2 regions of the Pseudomonas cannabina genome follow, and region 1 is predicted to be linked to the other one. Evidence: riboswitches for the same ligand, from Rfam matches in the RefSeq annotation. Region 1 holds a riboswitch; the other holds the start of a gene.
What was found. Region 1 has a riboswitch for manganese ahead of BLT55_RS00510 (TMEM165/GDT1 family protein). Riboswitches for the same ligand answer to the same signal wherever they lie in the genome.
Positions count from the first base shown of each region.

Region 1 (14,725 bases):
TTCGGGGTATTCGACGTAGTAACTGGAGTTGCCCGCCACCACGACTGGCAAAAGCGTCGGCGCCAGTCGTGTCGCGGTGGCGACCGGAATCCCGTTGCGCACCAGCGAACCGACCAGCCCTTGCGGACTGAACGACGCAGCCGAACCACCGCGTCCGCTGAAAATCGGCGCGCGGCTGTGGTAGTTCATCATGTATGCGCCGAACTCGGTGTCCAGCGGCTCGTAGTTGTAGCGCATGGCGAAACCGAACTGGCCGCTGTCGCGCGCATCGCGATCACCGCCACGCCGCACCACCGCCCCCTCGTCCGGATTGCCGAACACAACGCCCTGCTGCGACAGCGAATTGAAAATTGCCCCGCGCGCGCCTGCTGGCAGACCGGCGGCGGCCAGCGAACTGTTCAGGCCGCTGCGACTGCGCAGCACCGCCAGGTTGCTGTTACAGCCATCAGCGATGACATCCGGCTGCGAGAAGAAGGTGCCGCAGTTGTCGACGACGGTCTGGTCCCATTCCAGCTGGTAGAAACCTTCGGCAGACAGGTTATCGGTCAGGTTCTGCGACACGTAGAACATGTTGACCGGAATCAGACCTTCCTTGATTTCCGAGCCGGGACGCCGGAAGGCCGACACATCGACCGGGTTGACGCTGTTGATACCGCCCTGAATGAAGGTACTTTCGCCCCAACTGATGACCTGCTTGCCGAAGCGCACGGTGCCGGGCTGATCAGCGATGGCGTAGTTGTGATAGACGAAAGCATCGAGCAACTGGAACCCGGACGACTTGGCGCCCTCTTTGCGGCCCGAGTCGCTGATGTCCTTGAACTCACGGTTTTCATCCTTGAGTTCGAAGTCATACCAGTATTTGCCACGCAGAAACACACCGGAGTCGCCGTACTTCAGCTCCAGATCATGAATGCCCTTGAAAATCTTCGAAAACGTCTCCCCACGTTTGAAGTTCAAGTGACCGTCATCGGAGGTCTGCGACAGACCACGCCCGCCGTTGTTGGCCCCGATCAGGTTTTTGTTGGGGCTGGCCGTCGACCAGCTGGCGCCCACCGACAGCGAAGAATCGAAACTGCCTTCGATTTCACCGACGTTAAAGGTCACGCCGAAGGCCGGTCCGGCCAGTGACGAAGCAAGACTCACGGCCAGAGGCAGCTTTGCCCGCCGCCAGAACAGGGTTGTGGTAGTCATCGATGCTACTCCGTGTGTTTTATTGTTATGGCAGTGGGAAGATCCAGAAAACCTTCAGTCATCGGGTCAACGCTCACGCCAGGTCCGCTGTGTCTCATTCCCTGTGGCGACTATAGCCAGCAGACTTCGTCACTTGATCCCTCTAAAGGGTGATTTGCAGGACCAACGCCTCTGGCCCGCTCGTTTTCGAGCGGCTGCGCGAAAAAGCTCAGGCGTGGAGAATGGCTGAAACTGGAAATTTGGCAAGTCGCAGAGCAGGACCTGCGGCGCAGACGCTTGCCGTACCCGACGGGTACGGCGAGCGTCGATCTTCAAAGTGTGGAGAGAAACGCGCTGTTGCTGTTTTGCCACTCGACGATGTCCAGGCGCATGCGTTTTTTATCGAGCTTGCCGACACTGGTCTTGGGAATTTCAGTAACAAGCGCGATCTGGCTGGGAATCGCCCACTTGTTGATCTGACCTTGCTCGACAAAAGGCTTGAGGTGTTCCTTCAATTGCTGCGCGTCGAACTGATGACCGTCGCGAATCACCAGCAAGGCAAACGGCCGCTCGCCCCATTGCGGATCGGCAATACCGACCACCGCCACTTCGCGCACAGCCGGATGGCGGCTGCACAAGTCTTCGAGCTCCAGTGACGAAATCCACTCGCCGCCGGTCTTGATCACATCCTTGATGCGGTCACGAATGTCGATGAAGCCCATGTTGTCCAGCGTGGCCACATCACCGGTGTGCAGCCAGCCACCGGCCCACAGTTCGGCACCTTTCTCGGGCTCGCCGACATAGCTTTCGGTCAGCCACGGCGCGCGCAGCACCAGTTCGCCCTGGGTTTCGCCGTCAGCGGGCAGGAAGTTGCCCTGCTGGTCGATGATCGCCGCCTCGACCAGCATGCCGGGAACACCGGCCTTGATCCGGTAGGTAATGCGCTCGTCTTCGCTGCCGGCTTTCAGTTCTTCGTTGATGTGCGCCACAGAAATCAGCGGCCCGGTTTCCGACATGCCGTAGGCGGCGGTGAGCTGGATGCCCCTGGCCTTGGCCGCCTGATAGAGGCTGCGGGTCAGGGCGCTGCCACCGATGATGATCTTCCAGCCGCCGAAATCGGTACCCTGCGCGCCTTTGGCGTTGAGCAGCATTTGTAGAATGGTCGGCACGCAATGCGAGAAGGTCACTTTTTCTCTGCGCCACAATTCGACCAGCAATTCGGGTTCGTAGCGGCCGGGATAGACCTGTTTGAGCCCGAGCATGGTCGCAGCATACGGAATGCCCCAGGCATGCACGTGGAACATCGGCGTGATGGGCATGTAGACGTCTTCGGTGCCCAGCAGCCGGGTGCTGTCGATGGAACCTATGATGGTCGCCAGGCCCAGGGTGTGCAGAACCAGTTGCCGATGGGTGAAATAGACACCCTTGGGGTTACCGGTGGTGCCCGTGGTGTAAAAAGTGGTCGCGACCGAATTTTCGTCGAAGTCCTCGAACGTGTAATCGGGGCTGGCAGCCGCCAGCAATTCTTCGTATTCGCCGATCAGATTGGGCAACTCCGCGGTCTTTTCTGGCTGATCGGTCAGCAAAAGAGTCTTTTCGACCGTGGTCAGGTGTCCGGACATGGCCTGATACAAGCCGACGAACTCGCTGTTCACCAACACCAGGCGGTCATCCGCATGATTGATGGTGAAGGCGATCTGCTCCGGAGACAGCCGGACGTTGACGGTATGGATCACCGCACCAATCATCGGAATCGCAAACATGCATTCCAGGTAGCGGTGGCTGTCCCAGTCCATCACCGCCACGGTATCCCCGGCTTTCACGCCGGCGGCCGTCAGTGCATTGGCCAAGCGACAGATGCGTTCGTTGAGCGTCGCGTAGGTGAAACGGACAGCATCCCGGTAGACGATTTCGCGCGTCCTTTCATAACGACGGCCGGATAACAGCAGGCTTTTGATCAGCAGAGGGTACCGGTGAGCGCCCTCGGCAGGCGGCAGAACACGAGTCTGTAACATAGGGGTCCCTTTTCAAAGTCCACAGGCGAGGCTGGAAATATGGACGCTAGAGCCCTGCTCTGCCAGTCAAATACCGTGAAATCGGCGTTAGAAATGGCGCCTCGCGACACGGTCGGCGGACAAACAGGTGGGTAAAACCCTCGTTCTACCCACTAATTTCAGCGAACTTCGGTCAATGCGAGTTTGATACCTAATGCGACCAACACGCCGCCCATGGCTCGATCGAACCAATGGCCCATGCGCGCAAAACCGGCACGAACCCGTGCCTGGCTGAACAAGCGCGCCACCAGACAAAACCATGCCGCCGTGGCCAACGCCAGATACACGCCATAACCGGCCTGCACCAGCAATGGCGTATGCGGGTTGATCACCACGGTGAACAGCGAGAGGAAAAACAGCGTCGCTTTGGGGTTCAGGCCGTTGGTGACGAAGCCACTGATGTAAGCGCCCTTTGCGGTGTGCTCACCAACCAACTTCGTGGTCGCCGCTTCGTCGCTCGCCGCAGCCGGTCTGGCGAGCAAGGCCTTGATGCCGATGTACAGCAAGTACGCGGCCGCCGCCCATTTCAATGCGTTGAACAGCACGATCGACTGGGAAACGATGATCCCGATCCCCAGCAGCGAATAGCCCACATGCAGGAAAATGGCAGAGCCAACGCCTAGCGCCGCCCAGGTACCTGCCTTGCGCCCGTGGGTGACGCTTTCGCGCACCACCACCGCAAAGTCCGGCCCGGGACTGGCAACGGCCAGCAGGTGGATCAGTGCAACGGTAAGAAATTCTGCCCAGTACATGTGGGGCCTCCTGAACGGGTGATGACGGACCTGGCAGATTACGCTGTCTGATGCCTTCGTAACAGATGCCGGCATTCCGACGCTGGAGCGTACAGCGTCATACCTACGTTCCAAGGGGCTTAAACCGCAGTCACGGCGTGCATAAAGATCACTGTGGGAGTGAGCTTGCTCACGAAGACGTTGGTCCAGACGCTCCTTTTTCCAGAGCTGTACTGACTCCTTCGCGAGCAAGCTCGCTCCCAAGGAGGCCATGTTAGACTCCGCGCTTTTTCAGGAGCCCATCCATGGACCCGCGCAGTGAAGTGTTACTCCGTCAGCCTGAGTTGTTTCAAGGCTCGCTGTTGTTGGTCGGGCTGCCCGCCGATGACCTGCTCGGAAAACTGCCGAATGCGCGCGGCTGGTGCTGGCATGCGGGCGATCAGGCGGCGCTGGATGCGCGCTTTGAAGGGCGCGTGGATTTCGGCGTCGAGGCGCCACAGACTGCCTTCGATGCGGCCGTGCTGTTCCTGCCCAAGGCCCGTGACCTGACCGATTACCTGCTCAATGCGCTGGCCTCTCGACTCGCCGGGCGCGAGTTGTTTCTGGTCGGCGAAAAACGCGGCGGCGTTGAAGCCGCAGCCAAACAGCTGAGCCCGTTTGGCCGCGCACGCAAACTCGACAGCGCTCGGCATTGCCAGTTATGGCAGGTCACCGTCGAAAACGCCCCGCAGGCCGTCACACTGGAAAGCCTCGCCAAACCGTACCAGATCGAATTGCAGGACGGCCCGCTCACGGTGGTCAGCTTGCCGGGGGTATTCAGCCACGGACGTCTTGATCGCGGTTCGGCGCTGCTGCTGGAAAACCTCGACAAGCTGCCAAGCGGCAATCTGCTCGACTTCGGTTGCGGTGCCGGTGTGCTCGGCGCGGCGGTCAAACGTCGCTACCCGCACAACGAGGTCATCCTGCTGGACGTGGATGCTTTCGCCACCGCCAGCTCACGCCTGACGCTGGCAGCCAATGGCCTAGACGCTCAGGTCATGACCGGCGACGGCATCGACGCTGCGCCCATGGGGCTGAACACGATTCTGAGTAATCCACCCTTCCATGTCGGGGTGCACACCGACTACATGGCAACAGAAAACCTGCTGAAAAAAGCCCGCCAACATCTGAAATCAGGCGGCGAACTGCGCCTTGTGGCGAACAATTTTCTGCGTTATCAGCCACTCATCGAAGAGCATGTGGGCTACTGCCACGTCAAAGCTCAGGGCAACGGTTTCAAGATTTACAGTGCCAAACGCTCTTGAAAATAAGCGCTTGCCGAAACGTTTTTGCGGAGGCAGAATCCGCTCCGTCCTAGGGGAGTAGTCTCCCACGAGCGCCATGCTCGTCCGGCACGTATCAACATACTTGGTCCTCAGACCATGGTACGTGCGACCCGGAATCCGCTCAGACGGATCAGTGGTTTGACAAGACCTATGACACGAACACCTTACCCGGGGCGGGAAGGCTGTACGTGTCATAGCCGTGTCGACCCGCCCCTCAGGAACCCTGATGCTGGAATCATTCCTCGTCCCTACCGCTGTCGTTGCGCTCGCCGAAATCGGTGACAAGACGCAGTTGCTCGCGCTCATTCTCGCCGCCCGTTTTCGCAAGCCCTGGCCGATCATCGCCGGCATTGTCGCCGCAACCCTGGCCAACCATGCGGCGGCCGGCGCGGTTGGTGCGTGGTTCAGCACCTTCCTGTCCGATGCCGTTCTGCACTGGATTCTCGCCGCCAGCTTCACGGCCACGGCGCTGTGGACGCTGGTGCCTGACAAGATGGACGACGACGAAGCCAGCACCACGCGTAAGTTCGGCCCGTTCATGACCACTCTGATCACGTTTTTCATTGCTGAGATCGGCGACAAGACGCAGATCGCCACGGTGATGCTGGCAGCGCAGTATTCTCATCTGTGGCTGGTCATTATCGGCACCACACTGGGCATGTTGCTGGCCAATGTGCCAGTGGTGCTGGCGGGTAATTTCGCGGCGGACAAGTTGCCGCTGACGCTGATCCGTCGCCTGGCGGCCTGCGCGTTTTTCGTGCTGGCGCTGGTGGCAGTTTACAAGGCAATGCAGGTCAGCGGCTGGGTGTGATGATGCCCTGTAGCGATGCGGTCAATGCCGCGGCGCTACAGGGACTTTTCAGCCAATCAGGATTTGGCGGCTTTCTGGTACAGCGGCATGACTTTGGGAATCGCAGCCTGCAACGAGGAGATGCGACTTTCCGAAGCGGGGTGAGTGCTCATGAATTCGGGCTGCGAACCACCGGCGTTCTGGCTCATTTTCTGCCACAGGCTGATCGCTGCGTTAGGGTTGTATCCGGCGCGTGCAGCAAGTTCCAGACCTAACAGGTCCGCTTCATTTTCGTTGCTGCGGCTGATGGGCAGCGTCAGGCTGTAGTTCACCACGGTATCGGCCAGCGCCAGACTGTCCTGCCCTAAGCCCAACAAGGCGCCAGCCCCCTGCTTGGCCATCGCGACGCCATAAGCCTTGGACATCGCTTCACGGCCATGCTCGCGCAGGGCATGGGCGATTTCATGGCCCATGACCGCAGCGAGTTCATCGTCGGTCAGTTTGAGGGTGTCGATCAAACCGGAAAACACGAAGATCTTGCCACCGGGACCACAGTTGGCGTTCAGTTCATCGCTCTTGATCAGATTGACTTCCCACTGCCATTGAGCCGAGTCAGGCCGCAGTTTCGGTGCCTGGGCAATCAGTCGGTCGGCGATTGCGTGGACACGTTTGGCGTTTGCACTGGTGGTGTCGAGCATACCTTTGCTGGTCGCTTCTCCTACCGTCTGCTGATAGGACTGGGCGTACATTTTGTTGACTTCATCCGTAGAGAGCATGCTGAACATGTACTGCTTGCGCTCAACGCCCACTGAATCACCGCTCGTGGTGTTGACGGCCTGACACCCGCCGAGCAGTAATGCAGCGCTCAAGGCACAGAGGGCAAATGACTGACGCATGGTGGATCTCCTTGTGGATAAAGACGGTCTTTGTCGGGGCGGACTTCTGTGCCAGCCCTCCCGCCGATCATTATCGCGGGCGGGCAAGAGGCAACGGGCTGCCAAAGGTATGTCCAGTTTGTATCAGAAGTACTTCAGACCGGATATCGGATTTGCTCAGGGCGGCATTTTTATCCGGTCTGCCCGCTTAACTCAATGGCGTCAGGCACTCCGGCGCATTAAGTTTCGGGTCGTTGACCAGATTGGCCAGCGGGCGCTCTCTCAAGGTGGTTTGCGGGGCGGCGAGCAAGGCCTGCAGCGTGGACAGCGGCGTGTCGGCAGCCAGCCAGTCTTTCTGGCCCTGGGCGTCCAGAATCAACGGTCGACGCTGGGTCGCAGCGGCCTGGGTGACAACGGCCACGCTCAGGTAAGTGTGCCCCTGCACCGGGTAAGCTTCCCAGATGGCGGCAAAAAACAGTGCCGCGCCCTCGCCCGGCGTCAGCCAGAACGGGCGTTTGCGCACCGTGCCGCGCCACTCATAAAAGCCATTGGCGGGCAGCAGGCAGCGCCGATGGGCGAACGCATCGCGGAACATCGGCTGTTCGACCACGGTCTCGGCACGCGCATGAGCGGGGGTTTTCGACAGGTCGGTGAGCCAGGCGGGCGTCAACCCCCAGCGGGCGCGCACCAGCTCGATACCTTGATCGTTTTCAGCGGCGCGCATGATCAACACCCAGTCGGCTGGCGAGATGTTCCATTGCGCCTGTTGATCAGCCGGAAAACCGGGCAAGGCTGCAAAGGCAGGGGTCCAGCGAAACAGGGCGTAGCGTCCACACATGGGGGTTGATCAGACTCTTTCGAAAGGTGCTGATTCAGCACACAAGTACATCGGGAAAATCATCCGGCTCATCGCCGGACACGGGCGAGGCGCTATTGTACGCAGTGATCAGTTCTCGCGCCCGCACCACCTGCGCATCGTTTACCTTGAGCGCCAGCAACCCCAGCCCCGGCAGCTCGCCCATGGCCCCGAGCAGGTCACGACCGGCCAGATGCGCCTCGATGCCTTCACTGGCGAGCATCGCTTGCAGCAGCTCGGCCTCCAGCAGGTTTTCCGGCTCGTAGACTTTCTGCATCACTCGTTCTCGCTGCGCACGTCCAGGTGCCACTCGTCGCCGTCGGTCTGCAGCTCGAAAACAATCGGGCGACAGCAGACCGGACAGTCTTCAATGTACTGTTGATCGCCTCCGGAAAGGTCCAGTACCGCTTCGACGGGTTCGCCGCAATAAGGGCAGTCGTAACTCTCTAATTCCTGCATCACGGTCTCCGGGATCAGTTATGCGTATAATTGCCGCATTCTTCAGAAGGCTGTTTTAACAAATCCGTCTTCTTTTTACCCTATCCGTTTCCGACAAGAGAGCATGATGGGCGAATTCGATGCCATCCGACCTTACAACGACGCAGAAGTCCAGGCCGTTCTGGCACGTCTGCTGAGCGACAAAGCCTTTCTCGCCATTCTGACCAAATTCCGCTTTCCGCGCCTGGCGAGCGCCTTCGGCTGGGTTTTACAGCCTACCCTGGCGCGCAAGCTGCGCCGCGAGTTCGCCGGTATCGACTCGGTCGCGAGCCTGCAGGACAAGGTCGAATATTACGTCGACCACACCATCGAGCGCGCCACGGACGGGGTGACCTACACCGGCGTCGAACAGTTGAAGTCCGGTTGCGCCTACCTGTTCCTGGCCAACCATCGCGATATCGTGATGGACCCGGCGTTCGTCAACTATGCCGTGTACCACGCCGGCCTGCCTACACCGCGCATCGCGATTGGCGACAACCTGCTGCAAAAGCCGTTTGTCAGCGACCTGATGCGCCTGAACAAGAGCTTCATCGTGCACCGCTCGATCACCGGGCGGCGCGAGAAGATGGCGGCTTATCAGCTGCTGTCGGCGTACATCAATCACTCGATCACCAAAGACTGCCAGTCGATCTGGATCGCCCAGGCCGAGGGTCGCGCCAAAGACGGCGATGACCGTACCGAGTCGGCGATCCTCAAGATGTTCCACATGAGCCGCAAGGACGAACCGTTTGGTGACGTTATTCGCTCGCTGAACCTGATTCCGGTGTCGATCAGTTATGAATACGACCCGTGCGACAGCGCCAAGGCCCGTGAGCTGTATATCCGCGCCACCACAGGTTCTTACGCCAAGACGCCGGGCGAAGATGACGTCAGCATTGCGCTGGGCATCACCGGCTACAAAGGCCGCGTACACGTGAACTTCGCGCCGCCGATTACCGAATATTTCGAAGACACCAAGCAACTGGCAATCGAAATGGACCGGCAGATTCTCGGTGGCTATCGCCTGTTTCCGGTGCATTACCTGGCTTACGCGCAATGGAGCGATGCCGATCCTGAGATAGAGGTGCCAAAGGCCGAGGCGCTGTTCCCGGCCGACGAACTGGAGCGCGCTAAAGACGAATGGGAAAGCCGCTTGGCAGGCGTCCCGGTCGAGCATCGCCCGTTCCTGATCCAGCAATACGCAACGCCGGTTCGCAACCAGTACCGCGTCAAGGCGGGGTTGGCGCTTTAAGAACTGCGCCAGAATGTCTATCGTACCCATGCTCCGCATGGGTACGCCGTTCTGGACGCTCTGCGTCCGGTCTTGAGCGCCTCAACGCGCGGTGACGCAGAGCTTCATCCAAAATGCATTGACTGAAACACCGCCTTCGCAAGCAAGCGAAGCGTCGCCCGGCTCGCTGCCACAAGATGCGCAAGATGCATGCTTCCGGAAACATCCTGCACAAAAAATACCCTGCCGCTGTCACCTAAGCGTAACGCAGCGCCTGCATTGTGTGGCTTCTCAAGAAAACGGACTTCACTCTTTTTGGAGCTTGTCATGCTGCATGCAAAAAATCAGGATCGCCTCTATCTCATGGCCCAGAGCGATGAGCAGCAGGAGTTGATCGATGGCCTGGCCTTTAACGTTCAGGACCGCCACTGGCTGGTCTATTGCGCACTGGGCGGGCATGTTCACCATGATCTGCCGGATCTGGATCAGGACACCGGCTTCAGCTTTCTGGACTTCTACCAGCAGGCGGCCTGAGTCCGCTGCGGCCGTCAACCAGCCGGCCATCAGAAAGCAAAAAGCCCAGCCCCTTCAACAAGGGCCGGGCTTTTTTATTTGGCGATGAAGCTTACTGCGACAGGGTCGAACCGATGGTCGCATCCTGGAAGACGCGAGTCAGTGCGTCGCTCAACACGTCACTCACCAGCTTGGTGTTGGTTTCCTGGTTCGGAGCCATGCCGAAACGCTGGTCCAGCGAGGCTGCGTAACGACCGCTGTAGGTGCGACCGTTATTGCGCACATCAGCGCGGAATGTCGAGCTGATGGTCGCTTCGGTCACGTACAGGCCTTCTTTTGGCGACTGATACTTCAAGTCCGCAAGAGTCACCGTCAACTGCGGGGCATTGCCGCCCTGGGTCGGCGTGAAGCCCAGCAGACGCACTGCCGCTTCGGCCTGAGCCTGCAATTTCGGAACGATGTCAGCACCGTTGACGCTGATGGCGCTGGTTTCCGGGTACATACCGCCGCGGGTGCCCAGCGTTGGGCCTGGTCGGCCGTCAACTACGCGCACGACGACCGGCTGCCCACGACCTATCGGCGCGAGCTGAGCATTGATTTTCGGGGTGGGGCTCAATTGTTGCGGGCTGTGGGCGCAGCCCACCAACGTCAAACTGCTTACAGCAAGCAAACCGAACAAAATGCGACGCAGCATGCTCATTTCTCCATGGGCCAGACACTGAATGTGCAGCAGTATAGCGGCGCGCGTTACCCGCCCACCAGTAGCCGCTGACCGGTAAGCGCGGGATTGCCGAAAGCCGCCTGTAGTTCGAGCAGTGCCATGTAATCAGGACGTAACATCGGCGCGGCAGACTTGCCCACATTGCCCAGACGCCTTCCACGTCACAGGAGCTGCGCCATGAATCTGTTCCGGTCCTTGTTCTCTGCTCGCCGCCAATTTCGCCATTACGCGCGTGTTGATCAGGCAGGCATCTGCCGTGCGTTCAAGCATTGCGCGCAACGTCCGGACGGCGCCGAGTGGGTTGAAGTGAGCGAGCAACGTCTGACCTGGCTGAACCAGCCTCTGCCCTTCAGCGCACGGGTTACGCAACATAGCGTGCGTTCAACTCGCGGCCCGTTGCTCACCGCCTGACCCGATGGCGAATAAAAGTCATTTAAACCGATCAATTCCTGTCATTTCATCGCTATAATCTTCCCCCGATTATAAGGACGTCTCCTGATCGGGCCTCGCAGCATCGCTAATCCCCGGATTAGCTCCTCCGTACTGCCCACAGAGAGCCGCCCACACAGGTCATTTGCGCACGGGTGTGCTCGATGAACGGTGCAGAATGCTCGAATCGTATCGAACCTTTCTCGCCTGACAGCGCCTCACTCTTTATGCACCTGACCTGCCAGCGCTGTCATCGCAGCCATTTTGAGGTTTAGTTCACGTTCCCAAAAGGACGTGAAAAACGGGTTTCACTACTTCACAAGAGTGTGGCGAGCAAATGAATAGGTACGCGTTTGTAAATGCACCATCAGCGTCTGAACCGGCCCTTTTGCACAGGACTGATCGCAACTGCGCCTCCAGCACCGGAGCCTGACACCGTCGACAGGAGCCTGTGACTCACAGGGCTCCCTGACGATGGTCGAATGGCCGTGCGGGCTTGAAAATGCGTTTATGCTGGCCTGATGAACCATGAATGAGCCTGACCGGGACCTGCGCGTTGGAAGCGAAGAATTGCGAAGAATCGGACAGGCGATCCTGGCCGGGAAATGAGGGCACAACCTTGATCCACGCCCCGCTCCCCCGGCAATCAGCCTCAGGATCGTATGCCGTCAATTGGGTGCTGCAGATTTTGGAGACGCGTTAATGGCGCATAACGAAGCAGTCGACGTAGTACTGGTCGGAGCGGGCATCATGAGTGCCACGCTGGCCGTACTGCTCAAAGAGCTCGACCCAGGCCTCAAGCTGGAAGTCGTTGAGCTGATGGATTCCGGCGCTGCGGAGAGTTCCAACCCGTGGAACAACGCCGGCACCGGTCACGCCGGTCTGTGCGAGCTGAACTACACACCGCCCGCCGCCGATGGCTCCATCGATATCAAGAAAGCCGTGCACATCAACACCCAGTTCGAAGTCTCGAAGCAATTCTGGGCTCATCTGGCGCGCAAGGGCACGTTCGGCTCGGCAAAGTCGTTCATCAATCCGGTCCCGCACCTGAGCTTCGTGCAGGGCGAAAACGGCATTGCGTTCCTGAAGACCCGTTTCGAGGCGATGAGCAAGCATCACGCGTTTTCTTCGATGGAATACACCGAAGACAAGGCTAGGCTGGCTGAGTGGATGCCACTGATGATGCCCGGCCGCCCGGCCGACGAAAAAATCGCGGCTACGCGCATGCTGAACGGTACGGACGTCAACTTCGGCGCGCTTACCAATCAATTGCTCAATCACCTCTCCAGCTCTCCGGACGCACAGATCAAGTACCGCAGCCGCGTGACCGGCCTGACCCGCAACGGTGCTGGCTGGACCGTGGCGGTCAAGGACGTGAACGGCGGCGGCACGCGTGAGATCGACGCAAAATTCGTGTTCCTCGGCGCAGGTGGCGCGGCATTGCCGCTGCTGCAGATGTCGGGCATCGAAGAAAGCAAAGGCTTTGGCGGCTTCCCGGTCAGTGGTCAGTGGCTGCGTTGCGACAATCCCGACGTGGTCAAGCACCACCAGGCCAAGGTCTACAGCCAGGCAGCGGTGGGTTCGCCGCCGATGTCGGTGCCGCACCTCGACACGCGCGTGGTCGACGGCAAGAAATCCCTGCTGTTCGGGCCTTATGCCGGTTTCACCACCAAGTTCCTCAAGCACGGCTCGTTTCTCGACCTGCCGCTCTCGGTGCGTCTGGCCAACATCAAGCCAATGCTCGCCGTGGCCCGCGACAATATGGACCTGACCAAGTACCTGGTCAGCGAAGTAATGCAGTCGATGGAGCAACGTCTGGAATCGCTGCGTCGCTTCTATCCGCAGGCCAAGGCCGAAGACTGGCGTCTGGAAATTGCCGGTCAGCGGGTACAGATCATCAAGAAAGACGCGAAAAAAGGCGGCGTTCTGCAATTCGGCACCGAGTTGGTTTCGGCACAGGATGGCTCGCTGGCCGCGCTGCTGGGTGCTTCGCCCGGTGCTTCAGTGACGGTGTCGATCATGCTGGAATTGCTCGAGCGCTGTTTCCCGGAAAAAACCCGCACTGAATGGGCGGGCAAACTCAACGAGATTTTCCCTGCTCGCGAAAAGATTCTGGAGACCGATGCGCAGCTGTACCAACGCATCAGCGCCCAGAACGACGAGGCTTTGGAACTGATCGAAAAAAGCAATCAGGAACAGACCTTCGCCTGACCTGACACCTGCTGCATGAAAACGCTGCACCACTGACACGCTGCTCCTGAAAAGCCCCGTGAACTCTTTTGAGTCACGGGGCTTTTTGTTGCCTGCGTTTGTTGCCCGCGTCAGTCAGAGACTTCTGGACAGCACTGCGATATGTTCCGGGCCAATCCCGCAGCAACCGCCAATGTGCGTGGCGCCGCGCTTGACCCAGTCCGCCGCCCACTGCTGGTAACCCTGCGGGTCGAGATCTTCGCGCAATTCGTCCAGACCGTCGTTGGCCTTGGCATCCTTGGGCTGCGGCGGGAAGGCGTTGGCGTAGGCACCGATGGCGATAGCGACGCCCAACGATTCGAACACATCACGCGCCGCATCGATCGCACCGCCGATCACTTCCGGCTGGCTGCAATTGAACAGCAGGGTCGCAACGCCCATGGCAGCTGCAGCCTTCGCCGCGTCAGCCACCGGTTCGCCGGAACGCAGGCGCGGAACCTCGTCAGTGTCTTCGTCCTGCAAGGTGAACGACAGCCAGAACGGCTTGCCGTCAGCAGGCAGACCGGCGCGGATGGTCTGTGCTTCGAGGATGCAGCTCTGCGTCTCGGCCAGCCACAGGTCGACATAAGGCGCCAGACCGGCAACCAGCGGCTTCAGCACGTTGGCGGCCAGCTCCGGCTTGTACAGGTCCGGACGGTAGGAGCCGAACAGCGGCGGGATTGAACCGGCTACGCGCGCGCGACCGCCCGACGCATCGGCCGACTCGCGCGCCAGCCGCCCGGCCAGCGCCGCAAGCGCCTGGCCTTCGCGGGCAAATCGCTCTTCGCCGATATGAAAAGGGACAACCGCATAACTGTTGCTGGTAATGACCTGAGCGCCACTTTCGATGTAAGCGGCATGTACCGCACTGACCGCCTCGGGCGCTTCACTCAACGCCAGCGCCGACCATTCCGGCTGACGAAACGGTGCGCCGCGACGCTGTAGTTCGCGGCCCATGCCGCCATCGAGAATTACAGTTGTGCCTTGGGTCATATGTGATCTGCTTATATGTATATGAAAAAAACTCATTATGAGTCAGTCTTGTATAACGTATTTAATACGTCCCTTTAATCAAACTACAAACACTTTTTCAGGGGATATCTGTGAATTATCGCGCTCTGCTGGGCATTGGCCTGGTCACTCTGGCTGCCTCCACTCAAGCTCTGGCCGGCGCCACGCTGGATCGCGTGCAGAAAAACAAAGAGTTGGTCAACGTCCTGATGGAAAGTTACCCGCCCTTCTCTTTCCTGAACGACAAGAACGAACTGGACGGCTTCGATGTGGACGTGGCCAAGGTCGTGGCGCAGAAGCTCGGGGTCAAGTT
Region 1 covers NZ_FNKU01000001.1:94,074-108,798, reverse strand. The annotation lists gene BLT55_RS00530 (DUF1302 domain-containing protein) at 1-1,191, opposite strand, end outside; gene BLT55_RS00525 (fatty acid--CoA ligase) at 1,503-3,185, opposite strand; gene BLT55_RS00520 (LysE family translocator) at 3,344-3,976, opposite strand; gene BLT55_RS00515 (class I SAM-dependent methyltransferase) at 4,261-5,259, shown strand; yybP-ykoY riboswitch at 5,299-5,437, shown strand; gene BLT55_RS00510 (TMEM165/GDT1 family protein) at 5,507-6,091, shown strand; gene BLT55_RS00505 (M48 family metallopeptidase) at 6,148-6,966, opposite strand; gene BLT55_RS00500 (SOS response-associated peptidase) at 7,154-7,783, opposite strand; gene BLT55_RS00495 (putative signal transducing protein) at 7,818-8,078, opposite strand; gene BLT55_RS00490 (CPXCG motif-containing cysteine-rich protein) at 8,078-8,260, opposite strand; gene BLT55_RS00485 (1-acyl-sn-glycerol-3-phosphate acyltransferase) at 8,364-9,530, shown strand; gene BLT55_RS00475 (hypothetical protein) at 9,837-10,043, shown strand; gene BLT55_RS00470 (YajG family lipoprotein) at 10,135-10,716, opposite strand; gene BLT55_RS00465 (hypothetical protein) at 10,921-11,154, shown strand; gene mqo (malate dehydrogenase (quinone)) at 11,875-13,383, shown strand; gene BLT55_RS00455 (homocysteine S-methyltransferase family protein) at 13,498-14,394, opposite strand; gene BLT55_RS00450 (ABC transporter substrate-binding protein) at 14,505-14,725, shown strand, end outside.

Region 2 (14,725 bases), 800 kb from region 1:
CTATGTGCCGCGTGATGTCTATTCCACCGAAGTGCGGCAGAAGATCCAGCAGGTGCTGATGGATCGCCTGAAGGCCAGCGACTGCGAATTCTGGACCTTCTTCTCCGAGTCGGTACTGGCGCGGGTGCAGCTGATTCTACGGGTCGACCCGAAGATCAATCTGGACATCGACGTGGTCCAGCTGGAAAACGAAGTCATTCAGGCCTGCCGTTCGTGGAAAGACGATTACGCCAGCCTGGTGGTGGAAAGCTTCGGCGAAGCGCAAGGCACCAACGTGCTGGCCGACTTCCCGAAAGGCTTCCCGGCCGGTTATCGCGAGCGTTTCGCGGCGCATTCGGCCGTGGTCGACATGCAGCACGTGCTGAGCCTGAGCGAAAGCAATCCGCTGGTGATGAGCTTTTACCAACCACTGTCCGGCGGCCGCCAGCAATTGCATTGCAAGCTGTATCACGCCGACACGCCACTGGCGCTGTCCGACGTGTTGCCGATTCTGGAAAACCTCGGCCTGCGCGTGCTGGGTGAGTTCCCTTATCGCCTGCACCATGCCAATGGCCGCGAGTTCTGGATTCACGACTTCGCCTTTACCTACGGCGAAGGGCTGAATCTCGACATTCAGCAGCTCAACGACACCTTGCAGGACGCCTTCGTGCACATCGTGCGCGGCGATGCCGAAAACGATGCTTTCAACCGTCTGGTGCTGACGGCTGGCCTGCCTTGGCGCGATGTCGCGCTGCTGCGAGCCTATGCGCGTTACCTGAAGCAGATTCGTCTGGGCTTCGATCTGGGTTACATCGCGACCACGCTGAACAACCACACGGACATCGCCCGCGAGCTGACGCGTCTGTTCAAGACCCGTTTCTATCTGGCCCGCAAGCTGGGTTCCGACGATCTGGACGACAAGCAACTGCGTCTGGAACAGGCGATTCTGACCGCGCTGGACGACGTTCAGGTACTCAACGAAGACCGCATCCTGCGTCGTTATCTGGACCTGATCAAAGCCACGCTGCGCACCAACTTCTATCAGGCCGACGCCAATGGCCAGAGCAAGAGCTACTTCAGCTTCAAGTTCAACCCGCGCCTGATTCCCGAACTGCCCAAGCCGGTGCCGAAGTTCGAGATCTTCGTCTACTCGCCGCGCGTTGAAGGCGTGCATCTGCGCTTCGGCAACGTAGCGCGTGGCGGCCTGCGCTGGTCGGACCGCGAGGAAGACTTCCGTACCGAAGTGCTCGGCCTGGTCAAAGCTCAACAGGTGAAAAACTCTGTCATCGTGCCGGTCGGTGCCAAAGGCGGTTTCGTGCCGCGTCGCCTGCCGACCAACGGCAATCGTGATGAAATACAGGCTGAGGCCATCGCCTGCTACCGGATCTTCATCTCGGGCCTGTTGGACATCACCGACAACCTCAAGGAAGGCGTGCTGGTGCCGCCGGTCAACGTGGTGCGCCACGATGACGACGATCCGTATCTGGTCGTGGCTGCCGACAAAGGCACTGCAACCTTCTCCGATATCGCCAACGGCATTGCCATCGACTACGGCTTCTGGCTGGGAGATGCGTTCGCCTCCGGCGGCTCGGCCGGTTATGACCACAAGAAGATGGGCATTACCGCCAAGGGCGCGTGGGTAGGCGTGCAGCGTCACTTCCGCGAGCGCGACATCAATGTGCAGCAGGACAGCATCAGCGTGATCGGTATCGGCGACATGGCCGGTGACGTATTCGGCAACGGCTTGCTGATGTCTGACAAGCTGCAACTGGTCGCAGCGTTCAACCATCTGCACATTTTCATTGATCCGAACCCGGACCCGGCCACCAGCTTTGCCGAGCGCGAGCGCCTGTTCAATCTGCCGCGTTCGTCGTGGACCGATTACGACACCTGCATCATGTCCGCTGGCGGCGGAATCTTCCCGCGCAGCCTTAAGAGCATCGCCATCACCGAGCAGATGAAGACGCGCTTCGACATCAAGGCTGACAAGCTGACGCCGACCGAACTGCTGCACGCGCTGCTCAAAGCGCCTGTCGATCTGTTGTGGAACGGCGGCATCGGCACGTACGTCAAGTCCAGCGAAGAATCGCATGCCGACGTGGGTGACAAGGCCAACGATGCGCTGCGCGTCGACGGTAACGAGTTGCGCTGCAAGGTGGTGGGCGAGGGCGGCAACCTAGGCATGACCCAGCTGGGCCGTGTCGAGTTCGGCCTCAATGGCGGCGCGACCAACACCGACTTCATCGACAACGCGGGCGGTGTTGATTGCTCCGACCATGAAGTGAACATCAAGATCCTGCTCAACGAAGTGGTGCAGGCCGGTGACATGACCGAAAAGCAGCGCAACCAGCTGCTCGAAAGCATGACCGACGAAGTGGGCCACCTGGTGCTCGGCAACAACTACAAGCAGACCCAGGCGCTGTCACTGGCTGCGCGCCGCGCCTACGAGCGGATTGCCGAATACAAGCGTCTGATGAACGATCTCGAAGCGCGCGGCAAGCTGGATCGCGCCATCGAGTTCCTGCCGGCCGAAGACCAGATTGCCGAGCGGGTTGCGGCCAAACAAGGCTTGAGCCGTGCCGAGCTGTCGGTGCTGATCTCGTACAGCAAGATAGACCTCAAGGAAGCCTTGCTGGAATCCCGCGTGCCGGATGATGATTATCTGGCGCGTGACATGGAAACCGCGTTCCCGCCGTCGCTGGGTGCCAGGTTCTCCACGGCCATGCGCGGTCACCGTCTGAAGCGTGAAATCGTCAGCACCCAGATCGCCAACGATCTGGTCAACCACATGGGCATCACCTTCGTGCAGCGGCTCAAAGAGTCGACCGGCATGAGTGCTGCGGCGGTGGCCGGTGCCTACGTGATCGTGCGCGACATCTTCCACCTGCCGCACTGGTTCCGTCAGATCGAAGCACTGGACTACAAGGTTTCGGCTGAAATCCAGCTGGCATTGATGGATGAACTGATGCGCCTGGGTCGGCGTGCCACACGCTGGTTCCTGCGCAGCCGTCGCAACGAGCTGGATGCCGGTCGTGACGTGGCGCACTTCGGTCCGCACCTCGCTGCGCTGGGTCTCAAGCTCGACGAGTTGCTGGAAGGCCCGACCCGCGAGGTCTGGCAGACGCGCTATCAGGCCTACGTCGAAGCCGGTGTACCGGAATTGCTGGCGCGCATGGTCGCCGGAACGACGCACCTGTATACGCTGCTGCCGATCATCGAAGCCTCCGACGTCACCGGGCAAAATGCTGCCGATGTGGCCAAGGCGTACTTCGCGGTAGGCAGCGCGCTGGACATCACCTGGTACTTGCAGCAGATCAGCAGCCTGCCGGTGGAGAACAACTGGCAAGCCCTGGCGCGTGAAGCGTTCCGTGACGACGTCGACTGGCAGCAGCGGGCGATCACTGTTTCGGTTCTGCAAATGGCTGATGGCCCGTCGGATATCGAAGCGCGTTTGGCCCTGTGGCTGGAGCAACATTCGCTGATGGTCGAGCGCTGGCGTGCCATGCTGGTCGATATCCGTGCAGCGAGCGGTACCGACTACGCGATGTACGCAGTCGCCAACCGCGAGTTGCTGGACCTGGCCATGAGCGGGCAGGGCATTACGGTCTGATCCGCTTGTAACCGGTAGACCCCTTAAAAAACCGCATCGAGAGATGCGGTTTTTTTGTGCGCGTTTACAGGTCGCAGGCCGTTGATCAGGCCGCCGCAGACAAGTGCTCGTAAAGAATCGTTGCGCCGACCACGATCAGCACGATGCCGCCAACGATTTCAGCACGCTTGCCGACCATCGTGCCGAGTACCCGGCCCAGCATCACACCGATAGTAACCATAACGGTCGTGGCCAGGCCGATAGCCAGCGCAGCGACCATGATATTGACGTCGACAAACGCCAGGCCCACGCCAACCGCCAGTGCATCGATACTGGTGGCGAAGGCGGTCACGGCAAGAATCCAGAAGGAGTGTGAGCCGGGTTTTTCCTGCTCCTCAGCGTCGTCATGCTTGAGGCCGTTGTAGATCATGTGCAGGCCGAGCACCAGCAACAGCGTGAAGGCTATCCAGTGGTCCCAGCTCTCGGCGAAGCGCGCAGCCACCTGGCCGATGCCCCAGCCGATGACCGGTGTGATGGTTTCGATGGCACCGAATATCAGGCCGGTACGTAACGCTTCGATAAAGCGCGGTTTGTGCAGGCTTGCTCCTTTACCAAGGGCCGCAGCAAAAGCGTCCGTGGACATGGCAAGCGCAAGAAAGAGGAGGGAAATCGGGTTCACGGTTATATCCAGTCGGGCTATGAGTCAACGACGCAACCACACGCCCGACTTTAGGCATGGATGCATCGTTGGTCTCGCCAACCAGAAGGTGTTCGTACCACGGCATGCTGCCGAGAATGTTGATACGAACGCTCTGTGACCGGAGTCACGAGCAGGCTACTCCCCAACAAGGGCGGCTACTATAGCCATTTGAGTGTAAAAAATACATGCAGTGGTGCTTTGAGATCAAAAAAAACCCCATCACGAAGATGGGGGTCTTTTAACGCGTTGCGCTGTGATTACACTTGCAGCGCCGGGATGTTGGCGTTTGCAGCGGCTTCACGGAACTCGGCGATCTGATCGAAGCTCAGGTAGCGGTACACGTCCGCTGCCATGGTGTCGATCTGGTTGGCGTAGCCCATGTACTCTTCGACGGTCGGCAGGCGACCCAGAATCGACGCAACGGACGCCAGTTCGGCCGAGGCCAGGTAGACGTTCGCGCCGTCACCCAGACGGTTCGGGAAGTTACGGGTCGAGGTCGACACAACGGTCGAGTTCGGTTCTACACGTGCCTGGTTACCCATACACAGCGAGCAGCCCGGCATTTCCATACGTGCGCCAGCCTTGCCGTAGATGCCGTAGTAGCCTTCTTCGGTCAACTGGTGCGCGTCCATCTTGGTCGGCGGCGACAGCCACAGACGTGTCGGCAACTGGCCCTTGACCTGTTCCAGCAACTTGCCCGCAGCGCGGAAGTGGCCGATGTTGGTCATGCACGAACCGATGAACACTTCGTCGATTTTCTCGCCCTGTACCGACGACAGCAGGCGCGCATCGTCCGGGTCGTTCGGCGCGCAGAGCACAGGCTCTTTGACGTCGGCCAGATCGATTTCGATGATTTCAGCGTACTCGGCGTCTGCGTCGGCTTCCAGCAGCTCCGGATTGGCGATCCAGGCTTCCATCGCCTGAGCACGGCGCTCCAGCGTGCGCGGATCGCCGTAACCCTGTTCGATCATCCAGCGGAGCAGGGTGATGTTCGAGTTCAGGTATTCGATGATCGGCTCTTTGGCCAGCTTGATGGTGCAACCGGCAGCCGAACGTTCGGCCGATGCGTCGGACAGCTCGAAAGCCTGCTCGATGCTCAGGTTATCAAGGCCTTCGATCTCCAGAATGCGGCCGGAGAAGGCGTTCTTCTTGCCTTTCTTCTCTACGGTCAGCAGGCCGGCCTGAATCGCGTAGTAAGGAATGGCGTGAACCAGGTCGCGCAGGGTAATGCCGGGTTGCAGCTTGCCCTTGAAGCGGACCAGGATCGACTCTGGCATGTCCAGCGGCATGACGCCGGTGGCCGCGGCGAACGCGACCAGACCGGAACCGGCAGGGAACGAGATGCCGATCGGGAAGCGGGTGTGCGAGTCGCCACCGGTGCCGACGGTGTCCGGCAGCAGCATGCGGTTCAGCCAGCTGTGGATGATGCCGTCGCCCGGACGCAGCGATACGCCGCCACGGGTCATGATGAAGTCAGGCAGCGTGTGATGCGTCTTGACGTCGATCGGCTTCGGATAGGCTGCGGTGTGGCAGAACGACTGCATGACCAGATCGGTCGAGAAACCCAGGCAGGCCAGGTCTTTCAGCTCGTCGCGGGTCATCGGGCCAGTGGTGTCCTGGGAACCGACGGTGGTCATTTTCGGTTCGCAATAGGTGCCCGGACGGATACCTGCGACGCCGCACGCCTTGCCGACCATCTTCTGCGCCAGGGTGAAACCCTTGGTGCTTTCGGCTGGCTGGTCAGGGGTTTTGAACAGGTCGAATGCTGGCAGGCCCAGTTCGGCGCGCGCCTTGCTGGTCAGGCCGCGGCCAATGATCAACGGAATACGGCCGCCAGCGCGGACTTCGTCGAGCAGCACCGGGGTCTTCATTTCGAAGGTGGTGATGATTTCGTCGCTGTCGTGCTTGCAGACTTTGCCCGCATACGGGTAAACGTCGATCACGTCGCCCATGTTGATGTTCGAGACATCGAATTCGATGGGCAGAGCGCCCGCATCTTCCATGGTGTTGTAGAAGATCGGCGCGATCTTGCTGCCGAAGCAGAAGCCACCGGCACGCTTGTTCGGCACGTAAGGAATGTCGTCGCCGAAGAACCACAGCACCGAGTTGGTTGCCGATTTACGCGACGAACCGGTACCGACCACGTCACCGACGTAGGCGATAGGGAAGCCCTGGCCGCGCATTTCTTCGATCTGCTTCATGGGGCCGATGGAGCCCTGCACGTCAGGAACGATGCCGTCGCGGGCCATTTTCAGCATGGCGAGGGCGTGCAGCGGGATGTCCGGACGCGACCAGGCATCGGGTGCCGGGGACAGGTCGTCGGTGTTGGTTTCGCCAGTGACTTTAAAGACGCGCAGGCTGATTTTCTCGGCCAGGGTCGGGCGCTTCTTGAACCACTCGCCGTCAGCCCAGGATTGCAACACGGCTTTGGCGTGAGCGTTGCCGGTTTTGGCTTTTTCGGCCACGTCGTGGAATGCGTCGAACATCAGCAGGGTGTGCTTGAGCTGTTCGGCAGCAACGGGCGCCAGGGTGGCATCGTCGAGCAGTTCAACCAGCGTGACGATGTTGTAGCCGCCCTGCATGGTACCCAGCAGTTCGGTTGCACGTTTTTTGTCGATCAGGGGAGAAGTGGCTTCGCCCTTGGCCAGGGCAGACAGAAAACCGGCCTTGACGTAGGCAGCTTCGTCAACGCCTGGTGGAATGCGGTTGGTGATCAGGTCGACAAGGAAAGCTTCTTCGCCAGCCGGGGGATTTTTCAGCAGCTCGACCAGGCCTGCGGTTTGCTCGGCGTTAAGCGGCTGGGGCACGATGCCCTGGGCGGCACGCTCTTCGATGTGTTTACGGTAGGCTTCAAGCACAGTATTAACCCTCATCAGTGGTCCCAAATGGGTGTCCGGGACGCTCATCCAGAAATCGTCCGCGCCCACGCAAGGCTTATTGAACCTTGTTGGCAGGGTGTCGGCGATTCCTAACAGAAGCTGTTTTCAAAGTTTTACGCCTGCAGAACGGAGGGAGGGACGGTCGACACGGCCATTCGTGATGAGGGAATGGCCTGTCGACGCCGCAATGCGGGGTTAACCTGACTGTGCTCGTGACGCTTTGAAAACAGCTTCCAACGGACATTGGCGCCTTAAAAGGCTCGCTCATTCTACGCCAAAACTTCGCTAAAGGTAAGTTAGCCCCTACATCTTCGGGGGTGAACTTGCTTAGACAAAGGGCTAACATAAGCGCCTGTTTCGCCTTCCCCAGTCCTGCCTGACATGCCCGATTACATCATCAAGACACCTTGCGTCGGCCTTTGCTCCACTGTTTACGGGGATCTGGTCTGCCGTGGCTGCAAGCGATTCCACCACGAGGTCATCCACTGGAACGGCTACAACGAAGACGAAAAAAGAGCCGTCTGGCTGCGTCTGGAGCAATTGCTGGTCCAGGTGATGACCGCCAAGCTCGAAATCTTCGATGCCGACAAGCTGCGCATGCAGCTCACCCAGCGCAAGATCCGCTTCGTGCCGCATCAGTCCGAGTATTGCTGGGCTTATCAATTGATTGCACGCGGCGCGCGGGTCATCAGCCAGGTCGAGGCCTACGGTTTCGTGCTGTTGCCGGAGTTTCGTGACTGGACATTGCCGGAGCTGCGCGATGAAATCGATCGTGAGTTCTTCCTGCTGTCCGAGGCCCACTACCAGCGCTACATCGCACCAGGCTTTCTGAAAGATGCATTCGGCGCCTGACCCGGTTTGCTCCGCAGGCGGATGCATTTGTGTCGCGAGTCCCCGGTGCTGCTCGTATAATGCCGGGCCTTGTCTCTCCGTCATTCTGTGAGCTTATGTACCCGATCCCCGAAATCGAAGCCTTTCTGCTCTGCCGCACGCCCGACAGTTGGGTTCAGGCTGCACTGCGCAACCTGGACGTTCTGCTGATCGACCATGCGAACAACGAGAAGAAGGCTGCCGGGGCGGCATTTCAGTTCATGTTCCAGTACAATGATAAATTCGACCTGCTGAGCAAGATGTCGCGCCTGGCCCGCGAAGAGTTGCGCCATTTCGAGCAGGTGATCAGCATCATCCGCAAGCGCCAGATTCCGATGGTCAATATCAGCTCGTCGCGCTATGCCGGGGCGCTGCGCAAGCGGGTGCGCAACCATAATCCGTATCGGCTGACTGACGCGCTGATCGTCGGCGCGATTGTCGAGGCGCGTTCCTGCGAGCGTTTTGCTGCGTTGGTGCCGCATCTGGATGAGGAACTGGCCAAGTTTTATGGCGGTCTGCTCAAATCCGAGGCGCGGCATTTTCAGGATTACCTGAAGCTCGCTTACAGCTACGGCGACAAGGCTGATGTGGATGCCAAGATCGAAGAAATCCGCCTGGCCGAGCGCGAGCTGATCGAAAGCCCGGACGAAGAATTCCGTTTTCACAGTGGCGTGCCTGCTGACGTACCTGCCGCCGCCTGACGCTCGTCACGCTTAAAAAAAAACGACCGCCTCACCAGCGGTCGTTTTTTTATGGGCTTTTAGTAAGCAAGCTAATAAATGTTTTGACAATGGCTGTCTAGGCAGTAATATTTTGCAATCACTGCCTAAGCAGCTATCCGGGTGACCTCTTGAAACATTTCAGCCCCGAAAATTTCGACTCCACGCTGATCGGGTTGCTGGTCGGCCGTACCAATGCGCTCAAAGACCGTACGCTGGACAAGTACCTGTTGCCCTATGACGTGACGTTCGCGCAGTTCAAGGTGCTGATCATCATTGCCCAGTTCGCCACCGATACGCCGGTCGAACTGTGTCGGCACCTGTCTCTGGACAGCGGTTCGATGACTCGCATGCTGGATCGTCTGGAGCAAAAAGAGCTGATCGTGCGTGCGCGCTCGGCGACGGATCGTCGTCAGGTGCGCCTCGCGCTGACCGAGCAGGGGCAGAAACTTTCCGATCTGTTGCCGCAGATCGGGGCCGATGCCATGAACGAGATCTTTGCTCCGCTGAATGCGGAGGAGGTTGCGAGCCTGCAACGGATTCTTACCAAAGTGCTGGTGGCCGCTGATGACCACATCACGCTCACTCGCCTGAGCTTCAACCCCAAAGCCAAAGGCTGAACGGCTCGACAGGCGAGCGGGCGCCAGCCTGCTCGCCGGCCACTGCCCTGAACGGGCGTTGGCAACTGTCCGCCGTCGCTGACTAGAAGGTAATTGTCATGGCCACTGCCGCCACTGAAAACACAGCGCAACTGTCGCAACAGAAAGACGCCAACCCCGGCAAGCGCAAGTTTCTGCTGATCGGACTTGCGATCATCGTCGTGCTGTGCGGCCTGGGTATCTGGGCCTGGTACGAGATTTACGGGCAATGGAGCGAAGAGACTGACGACGCGTATGTGAACGGCAATGTGGTCGAAATCACGCCGTTGGTTACCGGGACTGTGATCAGTATTGGTGCCGATGATGGCGATCTGGTCCAGGAAGGGCAGGTGCTGCTCAAGTTCGATCCGAGTGACGCCGAGGTTTCGCTGCAAAGCGCCGAGGCTGGCCAAGGTCGTGCGTCAGGTGCGTGGCCTTTACAGCAATGTCGATGGCATGAAAGCGCAACTGGCCGCACAGCGAACTGCGGTGCAGACCGCCCAGGACAACTACAACCGACGCCGCAGCCTGGCTGCGGGCGGGGCGATTTCTCAGGAAGAGCTGTCTCATGCCCGTGACAGCCTGACCAGTGCGCAAAGTGCCTTGAACAGCCTTCAACAGCAGTTGAGCACCAGTGTCGCACTGGTCGACGACACCGTTGTTTCTTCGCATCCCGACGTCAAGGCCGCCGCCGCTCAACTGCGTCAGGCTTACCTGGCTAATGCCCGCTCCACACTGGTAGCGCCGGTTACCGGTTATGTGGCCAAACGCACCGTGCAACTGGGGCAGCGGATTCAGCCAGGCACTGCGACGATGGCGGTCATTCCACTGGATCAGCTGTGGATCGACGCCAACTTCAAGGAAACCCAGCTGGGCAAGATGCGCATCGGTCAGCCGGTGGAAATCAGCTCCGACCTGTATGGCAGCGACGTGAAATTCAGCGGCACCATCGACAGCCTGGGTGCCGGCACCGGCAGTGCCTTCGCGCTGTTGCCGGCACAGAATGCGACCGGCAACTGGATCATGATCGTCCAGCGTGTGCCGGTCCGCGTGCACATCAACCCTGAAGAGCTGGCGCAGCACCCTTTGCGTATCGGTCTGTCGACCACCGTCGAGGTCAATCTGCATGACCAGAGTGGCCCGGTACTGGCGCAGCAGCCGCGCAAACAGGCGGCGTTGAGTACTCGGGTTTATGCCGAGCAACTGGCCGACGCCGATGCGCTGATCAACCAACTGATTCACCAGAACAGTGCTTCCGGCGGCAAGACGTCCGCGCAGCGCTGAACCGCCAATCCGTGAGCCTTGGCCAAGCGGCCGGGGTGCCGCACTCGTTTTCAGGGATTTGCGATGAGTAACAACGCCCCCGCTTCCTTTACGCCGCCGAGCCTGCTGTTGTGCACCATCGGCCTGTCGCTGGCGACCTTCATGCAGGTGCTCGACACCACCATCGCCAACGTGGCGCTGCCGACCATCGCCGGTAACCTGGGGGTCAGTTCCGAGCAGAGTACCTGGGTGATCACCTCCTTCGCGGTCAGCAACGCGATTGCCTTGCCGCTGACCGGCTGGCTCAGCCGGCGCTTTGGTGAGGTCAAACTGTTCCTGTGGGCGACCATCCTGTTCGTGATAGCTTCGTTTTTGTGCGGTATTTCTCAATCGATGCCTGAACTGGTGGGCTTTCGAGCACTGCAGGGAATGGTGGCCGGGCCTCTGTACCCAATGAGCCAGACACTGCTGATTGCGGTTTATCCACCTGCAAAACGGGGTATGGCGCTGGCGTTGCTGGCGATGGTCACAGTGGTTGCGCCTATTGCCGGGCCGATCCTCGGCGGCTGGATCACTGACAGCTACAGTTGGCCGTGGATCTTCTTCATCAATATTCCCATCGGTCTGTTTGCCGTGCTGGTGGTGCGCTCGCAAATGGCCAAAAGGCCGGTCAGTACTGCTCGCCAACCGCTGGACTACATCGGCTTGCTGGCGTTGATCGTCGGTGTCGGGTCGCTGCAAGTGGTGCTCGACAAAGGTAATGATCTGGACTGGTTCGAATCGAACTTCATCCTGGGTGGCTCGATGATTTCCCTGGTTTCGCTGACGTTCTTCGTCATCTGGGAAATGACCGACAAGCACCCGATCGTCAACCTGAGGCTGTTTGCTTACCGCAACTTCCGGATCGGTACGCTGGTCATGATCGGTGGCTATTCCGGTTTCTTCGGCATCAACCTGATTTTGCCACAGTGGTTGCAGACCCAGATGGGTTACACCGCTACCTGGGCCGGTCTGGCGGTTGCGCCGATCGGCATCCTGCCCGTGCTGATGTCGCCATTTGTCGGCAAGTACGCGCACAAGTTCGACCTGCGCCTGCTGGCGGGGCTGGCTTTTCTGGCGATGGGGCTGAGTTGCTTCATGCGTGCTGGCTTCAACACCGACGTGGATTTCGAGCATGTGGCGATGGTGCAACTGTTCATGGGGATTGGTGTGGCGCTGTTCTTCATGCCGACCTTGAGCATTCTGCTCTCCGACCTGCCGCCGGAGCAGATCGCCGATGGTTCGGGTCTGGCAACCTTTCTGCGCACCTTGGGCGGCAGCTTCGCGGCGTCGCTGACCACCTGGATCTGGATCCGCCGCGCCAACCAGCATCATGCCTACCTGAGCGAAAACATAAGCACCTTCGACCCGACAACCCGCCACGCCCTCGACAGCCTGGGCGGCGCCAGCCCACAGGCCTACGCCCAACTGGAACGCACCCTCAACGCCCAGGCCTACATGATGTCCACGGTGGACTACTTCTACCTGCTGGGCTGGATATTCGTAGGATTGATACTAGTGGTCTGGCTGGCCAAACCCCCGTTCGCCGCCAAGGCCGGGCCGGCGGCGGGGGGAGGGCATTGATAAGGGATTTCTCCCTTGGCAACGAGGTGGCATGCGGTTCATGACGCTCGGGGCCACAAATCTTCCATGCGACGCGACGTTGTGTCTTGCCCATTGCTTGCGACGCAGTGCTTTAGATGTGCTTCTCGATCGCGATGGCACTGATGACGCCAATTGCGACGTAAGTGACGGCTGAGCCCTGACACTGAGCCGGTGGATGCGAGGCAGGACGCCGAGCAAGCTGCACCGGGCCATGGATGGCCCGGTGCGGCGGCCCCCGGATCAGTGTCAGGGCGAAGGAACCCGACGAAGTCGGGCCGGAAACGGAGCCAGGGGGTTTGCCTACTTTGGCCCCATCAAAGTAGGTCGCCGAGGGGCGAAAAGGTGCCCTGAGTCGTAAACAAACAGCGCTGACATCGCAGAACCGCTGTGCGACGCAGAGCGTGGGAACGAGAGTCAATGCCCTGTTTGCGGGGGTTGTACCGACCTCTTCGCGAACAAGTTCGCTCCCACAAAAGCACGGCGTTCGGGCCGTCAGTTCAGCAACGCAACCGTCTCCGGCACAAAATCGAATGAGCTCAGGTTCAAGCCCTGTTCATCGACCTGCAGCACCCAGCCCTGACGGTCCCAGTCACCCAGCACGATGCGTTTTGCCGACTGGTCGCCAATCTGCAATTTGTGAATCGCCGGGCGGTGAGTGTGGCCGTGGACCAGCGTACGCACGCCGAACTGCTGCATGATCCTCGGCACTTCCTCCGGAGTCACGTCGACAATATCGTTGGCCTTCATGCGCGTCTGGGCGCGGCTTTCGTTGCGCAACTTGCGCGCCAGCTTATGGCGAGTGCTCAACGGCAGATGACGCAATATGAACAACGTCAGCGGATGGCGCAGGTAACGGCGCATCCGCATATAACCTTCATCGCGAGTGCACAAGCTGTCGCCGTGCATCAACAGTACCGGCTTACCATTCAACTGCACGACGCTGGGGTCGCTCAACAGCGTACAACCTGCTGCCTTGCAGAAACCCTTGCCAATCATGAAGTCACGGTTGCCGTGCATCAGAAAAATTCGTGTGCCGCTGTCGCTCAGTTCGCGCAGGGCCTTGCAGATCGAAAGCTGGAACGGCGACATGGCGTCGTCACCGATCCAGGCTTCAAAGAAGTCCCCGAGGATATACAACGCTTCGGCCGTACGCGCACGGCCAGCGAGGAGAGTCAGAAACGCCCGGCTAATGTCCGGGCGCTCCTGCTCAAGGTGCAGATCGGAGATCAGCAGTATCACTCAATGATCTCGGCTTTCTCGATGATCACATCTTCTACAGGTACATCCTGGTGACCGGATTTGCTGGAAGTCGCGACGCCTTTGATCTTGTCGACCACGTCAGTGCCTTCGATCACTTCGGCGAATACCGCATAGCCCCAGCCCTGAGTGGTCTTGGCGCTGTGGTTCAGGAAGGCGTTGTCAGCCACGTTGATGAAGAACTGCGCAGAAGCCGAATGCGGCTCCATGGTCCGGGCCATGGCGACGCTGTATTTCTTGTTCGGCAGGCCGTTGTCAGCTTCGTTCTGGATGCTTGGGCGCTTGTCTTTCTTTTCTTTCATGCCTGGCTCGAAACCACCGCCCTGAATCATGAAGTTACCGATCACACGGTGAAAAACGGTGTTTTCATAGTGGCCGGCGTTAACGTATTCGATGAAGTTGGCTACCGTCAGGGGGGCTTTTTCTGCGTTCAATTGCAGAACGATGTCGCCGTGGTTGGTGGTCAGCTTTACTTTGGACATTGGAAAGTCGCTCTCTAGGCAGGTATGAATGGTCGCAGTATGACCCTGACGCGCAGTTTACAGGCGAGGTTACATTTTTCCCCGCTTTTGCAGCTTTTATACAGTCAAATACGCAGTCTGTTGTCAGGGGCTTGACCGCTTCGGCTATGATAAGCGCTTTGATTTAGTCGGCCTACCCCGGCCGCGCACTGTATGCCCAAGGATCTTATGAGCAAGCCGACTCCAGAACCCGCTGCCAACTCCAAGGCAGGCCCAGCCGTACCGACCAATTTCCTGCGTCCGATCGTGCAGGCCGACCTGGATTCGGGCAAACACAGCAAAATCATCACGCGCTTTCCGCCGGAGCCCAACGGCTACCTGCACATTGGTCATGCCAAGTCGATCTGCGTGAATTTCGGTCTGGCCAAGGAGTTCGGTGGTGATACGCACCTGCGTTTCGATGACACCAACCCGGCCAAGGAAGACCAAGAATACATCGACGCCATCATGAGCGACGTCAAGTGGCTGGGCTTCGAGTGGGCCGGTGAAGTGCGTTACGCCTCGCAGTATTTCGATCAGTTGCACGACTGGGCGGTCGAGCTGATCAAGGCGGGCAAGGCCTATGTGGACGATCTGACCCCCGAGCAGGCCCGCGAATACCGCGGCACCCTGACCGAGCCAGGCAAGAACAGCCCGTTCCGTGAGCGCAGCGTCGAGGAGAACATC
Region 2 covers NZ_FNKU01000001.1:898,417-913,141, forward strand. The annotation lists gene BLT55_RS04340 (NAD-glutamate dehydrogenase) at 1-3,589, shown strand, start outside; gene mntP (manganese efflux pump MntP) at 3,675-4,247, opposite strand; yybP-ykoY riboswitch at 4,254-4,419, opposite strand; gene acnB (bifunctional aconitate hydratase 2/2-methylisocitrate dehydratase) at 4,526-7,126, opposite strand; gene BLT55_RS04355 (DUF1289 domain-containing protein) at 7,529-7,999, shown strand; gene BLT55_RS04360 (MiaE family protein) at 8,095-8,718, shown strand; gene BLT55_RS04365 (MarR family winged helix-turn-helix transcriptional regulator) at 8,868-9,356, shown strand; partial or broken gene BLT55_RS04370 (EmrA/EmrK family multidrug efflux transporter periplasmic adaptor subunit) at 9,455-10,658, shown strand; gene BLT55_RS04375 (DHA2 family efflux MFS transporter permease subunit) at 10,677-12,260, shown strand; gene lpxH (UDP-2,3-diacylglucosamine diphosphatase) at 12,774-13,520, opposite strand; gene BLT55_RS04390 (peptidylprolyl isomerase) at 13,517-14,020, opposite strand; gene BLT55_RS04395 (glutamine--tRNA ligase/YqeY domain fusion protein) at 14,228-14,725, shown strand, end outside.
Region 2: linked by a shared signal. The riboswitch ahead of mntP (manganese efflux pump MntP) and the one ahead of BLT55_RS00510 (TMEM165/GDT1 family protein) in region 1 are both predicted to bind manganese.